One region of the Solibacillus sp. FSL W7-1464 genome, then DNA from elsewhere that is predicted to be linked to it. Evidence: predicted binding sites of a transcription regulator. Region 1 holds the regulator's gene; the other holds the start of a gene.

Evidence for each region. Region 1 encodes Rex, which represses fermentation and respiration genes when NADH is low (regulators of the CRP and FNR family bind a similar motif). Its sites were predicted from a motif close to TTGTGAAATATTTCACAA; they were not measured.
Region 2: MKZ25_RS10165 (DUF1641 domain-containing protein) is a predicted target of Rex. The motif match lies at 1,364-1,381, and genes of this name have one in related genera.

What each region holds. Positions count from the first base shown of each region.
Region 1 covers NZ_JBBORC010000001.1:3,531,472-3,534,900, reverse strand. The annotation lists gene MKZ25_RS17620 (ABC-F family ATP-binding cassette domain-containing protein) at 1-983, opposite strand, end outside; gene MKZ25_RS17615 (redox-sensing transcriptional repressor Rex) at 1,221-1,853, shown strand; gene tatA (twin-arginine translocase TatA/TatE family subunit) at 1,934-2,161, shown strand; gene tatC (twin-arginine translocase subunit TatC) at 2,179-3,003, shown strand; gene MKZ25_RS17600 (CPBP family intramembrane glutamic endopeptidase) at 3,091-3,429, opposite strand, start outside.
Region 2 covers NZ_JBBORC010000001.1:2,079,582-2,083,010, forward strand. The annotation lists gene MKZ25_RS10160 (NAD(P)/FAD-dependent oxidoreductase) at 1-844, opposite strand, end outside; gene MKZ25_RS10165 (DUF1641 domain-containing protein) at 880-1,308, opposite strand; gene MKZ25_RS10170 (M15 family metallopeptidase) at 1,759-2,559, shown strand; gene rarD (EamA family transporter RarD) at 2,630-3,429, opposite strand, start outside.

The DNA of each region.
Region 1 (3,429 bases):
TTTCCGCTTTGACGATCGATTGTAAAGCCGAAATTGGCACTTTTTTCGTCGCCATCAGGAGAGTCCATCCAATTCGTCTTCTCCAGTACTTTGCGTCGTGATTGTGCCATCTTTGTAGTTGAAGCCCGGGCCAGGTTTTTTTGGATAAATGTTTCGAGCTTGGCCTTTTCATCCATTTGGCGCTCATACATTTTTAAATCACGTTCGTAGTTTTTCGCCTTTTCATCTAAATAGGCGCTGTAGTTCCCTACATATTTCGACACTTTTGTACGGGACACTTCATAAACAATCGACACGACCTGATCCAGGAAATAGCGGTCATGGGAAACAATTAAAATCGCTCCTTCATAACCTTTTAGATAGCCTTCCAGCCAAGACAGTGTTTCAATATCAAGATGGTTTGTCGGCTCATCTAAAATAAGGAGATCGGGCTTGGACAAAAGAAGCTTGGCGAGTGCTAAGCGTGTCCGTTGTCCGCCGGATAGAGAGCGAATCGGCTTTTGATAATCTTCAGGGAAAAATTGCATCCCATGCAGAACAGAGCGGGTATCGGCTTCATACTGGTATCCGCCTGCATCTTTGAAATCATGCTGCAACTGGTCATATTCTGCCATGATGCGTGTATATTGTTCGCTGTCTTCATAAATTGCAGGATCGGCCATTTGCTGTTCAAGTTGACGCAGCGTTTGCTCCTGATTTTGCAGGTTTGCGAAAATTGTCATCATTTCGTCCCAAATTGAAAGTTCGGAATCGATGCCTGCATGTTGCTCTAAATAGCCGACCTGAACGTCTTTTGGAATAATGATTTCACCAGAGTCATAGCTCATTTGTCCGGCGATTATTTTTAATAACGTGGACTTGCCGGCACCGTTTCGTCCTACTAATGCTACGCGATCACGGTGCTGTACTTCTAGTTTTACACCGCTTAATATTTCATCTGTAATAAAGGATTTATATAATTGATTTACTTGTAAGACAATCATGTTTACACCTCAGTTTCTCCTATTTAGTTTAATGGATGGGAACATTGTTCGCAACGATGGATACTTTACTTGTCGCTTCTTGTTTAGTAAGATTAACTTGCTTCTGCACAAAGAGCGGAGTTCATGTTATACATGTCTTATTGCTTGGCGACAACTATATCATGTTGGGTATCCTCGACAGGTTATACGGAGGCATTATTTGAAAAAGATTTCCAAATGTACATAGGAGGAGAATGTGTGAAACAAGAAGTAAAAATTCCACAAGCAACAACAAAAAGACTTCCTCTTTATTATCGATTTTTAAAAAACTTCGCAACAGAAGGTAAAAAACGTATTTCTTCACAGGAATTAAGTGATGCGATGAAAATAGATTCTGCGACGATTCGACGTGACTTTTCTTATTTTGGAGCACTCGGTAAAAAGGGATATGGATATGATGTCCAGTATTTACTGGAATTTTTCCGCCAGACTTTAGATCAGGATGAGGCAATGAATGTTGCATTAATAGGAGTCGGGAATCTGGGAAATGGCTTACTAAAATATAACTTCCAAAAAAATCATAACACACGTATCGTTGTTGCATTTGATACGAAGGCACCGATGGAAGGAACAACGATTAGTGATATTCCAGTATTCCATCCAGATCGTTTGGAAGAAATGTATGAAGAATTTGGCGCAGAATTAGCAATATTGACGGTATCATCTCGTTCAGCACAAATGATGACAGACCGACTTGTTAAAATAAATGCAAAAGGTATATTAAATTTTACACCCGTACGTTTATCTGTTCCCGATACGATTAAAGTGATGAACATTGATCTTTCGGTAGAATTACAGGCACTTACGTATTTAGTACGAAACTCAGGATAGTAACAAATTATTATTACTATAAATAGCAAATTCTAGTTAATTAATGTAAAATATACATAATAATAGAGGAGGTGGCTATAGTGATTATACATCTAAATGCGATTACACCTGTGAGCCTGATTATCATTGGACTGATTGCTTTGTTAATATTCGGACCCAAAAAATTGCCATCATTAGGTCGTGCGATGGGGACAACTTTACGTGAATTCCGTAGCGCTACGAAAGGCTTGACGGATGACGACGACGATTTCGATACGAAGAAAAAAGTGATTGAACATAAAGAGAACGAAAAAAACGAAGTTAAGTAAAATAAGGATGTCTTGCTATGAATTCAAGGGAATTAACCGTAGTTGAACATATGGAAGAGCTTAGAAAACGCCTATTTTTCGTAGCGGTTTACTTCGTGATGGCTCTTTTCGTCGGATTCTATTCGGCGAAACCACTTATTCGATACATTCAACGCAGCGATTTAGCTGCCAGTTTTTCGATGAACGCATTTAGTCCGGCAGATCCTTTAACCGTTTATTTACAAGTAACATTTATAGTAGCTGCCGTTATTGTTTCGCCAATACTGCTATACCAGCTTTGGGCATTTATAACACCTGGTTTGCATGAGGCTGAACGGAAGGCAACACTGAAATATATTCCGTATGCTTTTGTACTGTGTATAGGGGGAATAGCCTTTGCCTATTTTGTGTTGTTCCCATTTATAATGCGGTTTATGACGGATTTATCCAATGATTTGAATATTACGCAAACAATTGGTATTAATGAATTCTTCTCATTTTTAATTAAGTTAATTGTGCCTTTTGCGGTACTGTTTCAATTGCCGGTTGTCACACTGTTTCTTTCACGTCTCGGGATTATTAACCCGAAGCTCATGGTAAAGTTCCGGAAGTATGCCTATTTTGTATTAATTGTGATTTCGGTACTTCTGGCGCCGCCTGATCTAGTATCGAATATCATTATTGCGATTCCGCTTTTTGTATTATATGAATTGAGTATTATCATTGCACGTCTAGGTTATCGAAAATATGAAGTGGCTGAAAAAGAACGTATATTAGCAGAAGAGGAACGTGAGCGTGAACTGCAAGTAGAGGAGCTCCTTGAAATGCAGCGTCGTCAAATGGAACAGATGAATAATAGTTAATGGTAACGCTATCGAACTTGATAGCGTTTTTTATTTCGTTTAAACAGATAATATAAAAAACCCGCTATTGCACATAGCGGGAAAAAATTAAACTTGAAACTTATCGGCATTCATTTGGATGAACGTGACAAAACCATTCAATAGGATATGCGCGATAATCGGTGTGAGAAGGCGCTTTGTTTTATGATATAAAAATGCGAAGATCATCCCGCAGATCGTATACAGTAAAATATGCGTAAAATCCATATGAATCGCAGCGAATACAATTGCACTAATTATGCTTGCAATCCAGAAATTATAATTTTGAATAATCGATCCGAAAATGACACGGCGGAATACAAGCTCTTCCAAGATCGGCCCTAAAAAGACAGTAGCAATAATCATAATCGGAGCTATTTTTGTGACATTCATTATTGCTTCGGTATT
Region 2 (3,429 bases), 1.5 Mb from region 1:
AGTCATTGATTGTTGCTTTACCGCGATCTGCAGCTAAACCTGATTCACCTACTAATGGAAGCGGAGCAACTCCACCTGTCCATACTAAGGTATTTGCAACGATTGGCTCACGGTCTTTTAATTGAATCACATTGCCTTCAACGCCAGTTACAGGTGTTGATGTGATGAATTCAACACCACGCTTCGATAAAGACTCTGTTGCACGCTCGATTAAGTTTTCCGGGAATACCGGCAAGATTTTTGGACCTGCTTCAACTAGTTTGATTTTAAGGTCTTCAAATTTTACACCGTACTTCGCCGCAACTTTAGGGAAATGGTCTACGATTTCACCAACAAGCTCAACGCCTGTTAAACCGCCACCGCCGATAACGATTGTCGCATCTGCTTCGTCTTTAGTTGTTGCATATGCTTTAATGCGTGCTTCGATATGCTCGCGGATTGCATTTGCTTCATCAACCGATTTTAATACGAAAGAGTTCTCCTCTAAGCCTGGGATTCCGAAGAAACCTGTTTGACTGCCTAAAGCAACAACTAATGTATCGTATTGTAATGTTTTGCCGTTTGAAAGTGCTACATTTTTGCTTTCTACGTCAAATCTGTTTACTTTTGCGATTTCCAAGTTGATGTCCAAACCTTTGAAAATCTTTTCAAGTGGCAATGAGACAGCACCTTCAGCAATTGTACCACCAGCTAAACGGTGTAATTCAGTAATGATTTGATGTGTCGGGAATTGGTTTACAACTGTAATACGCGCTTCATCTTTATTTAAATATTTACGAGCTGTTTGTGCTGCTAAAACACCAGCAAATCCAGCACCTAAAATAACGATTTCTTTAGTTACCATATTAAAAATCCTCCAATAAAATTAGATTGTACAAACTATTTCATTTGTTTGCGTTCAGATGCTACTTGTAAAAATGCATTAGCAAAACGTAATGCCCCTTGAACTTGCGGGTCTTTTAACATTTTTAATAAGCCGAATACGCCTACTGTTTCATTGTTAACTTCAGCACGGTCTTTTGCTTCGATCGCTGTTTGTGCCAATGATTTTGCAGTACCAACGACTGGGCTGGCCATTTCTGTTACAGCAGCAACTGTATCATTTTTCAATGTTTCGTCTGTTGCAACACTCGTCGCGAAATCATAAGCTTTTGTTAATAATGTAGTCATCTCAGCCAATTTCGGTAAGTTATCTACTAAAGTAGTTAATGAAGCTTGTACCTCTGGCTTAAGTAACTGGTCTAATACATCTAATTGCTCTTGTGTAACAGCCATTTTTTCTACCTGCTGATTATTCATTTCTGACATAATAACTCTCCTTTGCCATCACTTAATATTATTTTTTTCGAAAATTTCATACCGATTGTAAAAATTTTCACATACCATTCAATAAGCAACGATAGCACAAAGATTCGTTTGTTACAATTAGAAAACGGAAATAAACGACCGAAAAACTTAATTCAAGAATATTCTGTAATTTTATTATTTAAAATAATTTTATTTTTATGTATTTAGCGTATTATTGTGTATTTTATAATAAAAATTCCCCTTCATTATTTTTAATATTTAAAGTATTGAAACAGTTGTTTCTTTTCATTATTAAAGGTTCATTAAGTATTTAAATCAGGGAATTAAAATTCGTTACTAGTAAAAAGTGATTCCCCCCATTATGATTCATAGTTCTTCGGAATATCTCCACAATTTAACCTTCAATACTTCGTTTTATTTGCTATGCTTAAATTGAAGGAGCGTTATTTAATGAAAAAGATTATTTTTATACTTATTTTTGCCGTTAGTGGCTTTCAATTTTTTACGACCGAGCAGGTTGGTGCTCCCGACTTGCCCCAACAGATTTCACTGGCATCGTATTCTGTTTCAAACGGGGATCTTGTCCTTGTTAACCGGGATATCGCATTACAGGGTGAACCTGACCATTTAGCCACTATTCCCTATGACATTGCTAAAAACGTAGTCGTCAATTCAGAGTATTTTCTTGAAGAACAGGCTATTTCACCGCTCAAGCAATTATTCGATGCTGCAGCGGATGATGGAATCGAACATTTCATCATCAATAGTGCCTATCGCAGCGGTAAACTTCAGGAACAGCTTTACGAACAATATGGTGCTGATTATTCGCTGCCCCCAGGCTATAGTGAACATCAGACTGGCTTATCGATTGATATCGGTTCGACTGTCGGCAAAATGGAAAATGTTGAGGAAGGAAAATGGATGGAAGAACATGCAGCGGAGTTTGGCTACATCCTACGCTATCCAAAAGACAAAGTCGACATTACCGGGATCGAGTATGAACCTTGGCATTTCCGTTACATAGGCTTGCCCCATAGCGTTTTGATGAAACAGCATGACTTTGTGTTCGAGGAATATATTGCCTATCTTAAAGAGAAGCAATTTTACAAAATGAAATTAAATGATACAACTTATTTCGTGCATTATACCGGCAACAAAAGATCTGTTAATACGCTTGAATCAAAGAATATTATGGTATCGGGTGACAATGTAGGCGGGTATATAATTACTTCCATATTGGAGGAAATTTGATAGGTTTTTGATAATGATAATTAAAACGACCATTTGCATATGCAAAAAGGTCGTTTTTTTTGAACTTTTATTAAACTTTAACTTCATTTTCTTTATTATAAGTAGCATGCTGTTTTCTCGCTTCGAGCACTTTGGATGCCGAAAAGATGAATACTGCCAGCCAAATACATATGAAAGTGATGAACTCTGTCAGTGTAAACGGCTCATTGTATAAAAAGATGCCGAGCATTAAGGTGATCGTCGGTGACAAAAATTGAATGAAACCCATTAAATAGAACGGTATTTTTTGCGCACTTTTCGCAAATAGGACAAGTGGCAAGGCCGTCACGATCCCACCGCCCATCAATAGTAGATTCGTTTTCCAGTCCACCTGCATAAAAGCAATTTCCGATGTGTTCATTAAATAAATGTAAACCCCTACGGCAATCGGTAAAACGAACAATGTTTCGATCGCGAGTCCGCGTGTCGCATCGAGCGGAATCTGCTTTTTAATGACCCCGTAAAAAGCAAAAGTCAGCGCCAGCGCAAGTGATACCCAAGGAATCGTTCCGCCTAATACTGCCTGATACCCTACCCCGATGGCCGCAATGATGACTGCTATTGCAGTAGCACGGGAAATTTTCTCTTTGAAAAAGATCATCCCGAACAATACGGATATAAGCGGATTAATATAGTAACCTAAACTTGTCTGAAGTATATGGCCATTGTTAACTGCCCAAATAAAAATTCCCCAGTTAAGCGAAATAATTACCGAGGCAATGAACAGTAAAAAAAACTGTTTCTTATTTTTCCATAGCATTTTTGTATCTGCTATCATCTGTTTGTACTGACGGATCAGCAACACAAACACGACGGTGAATACAAAGGACC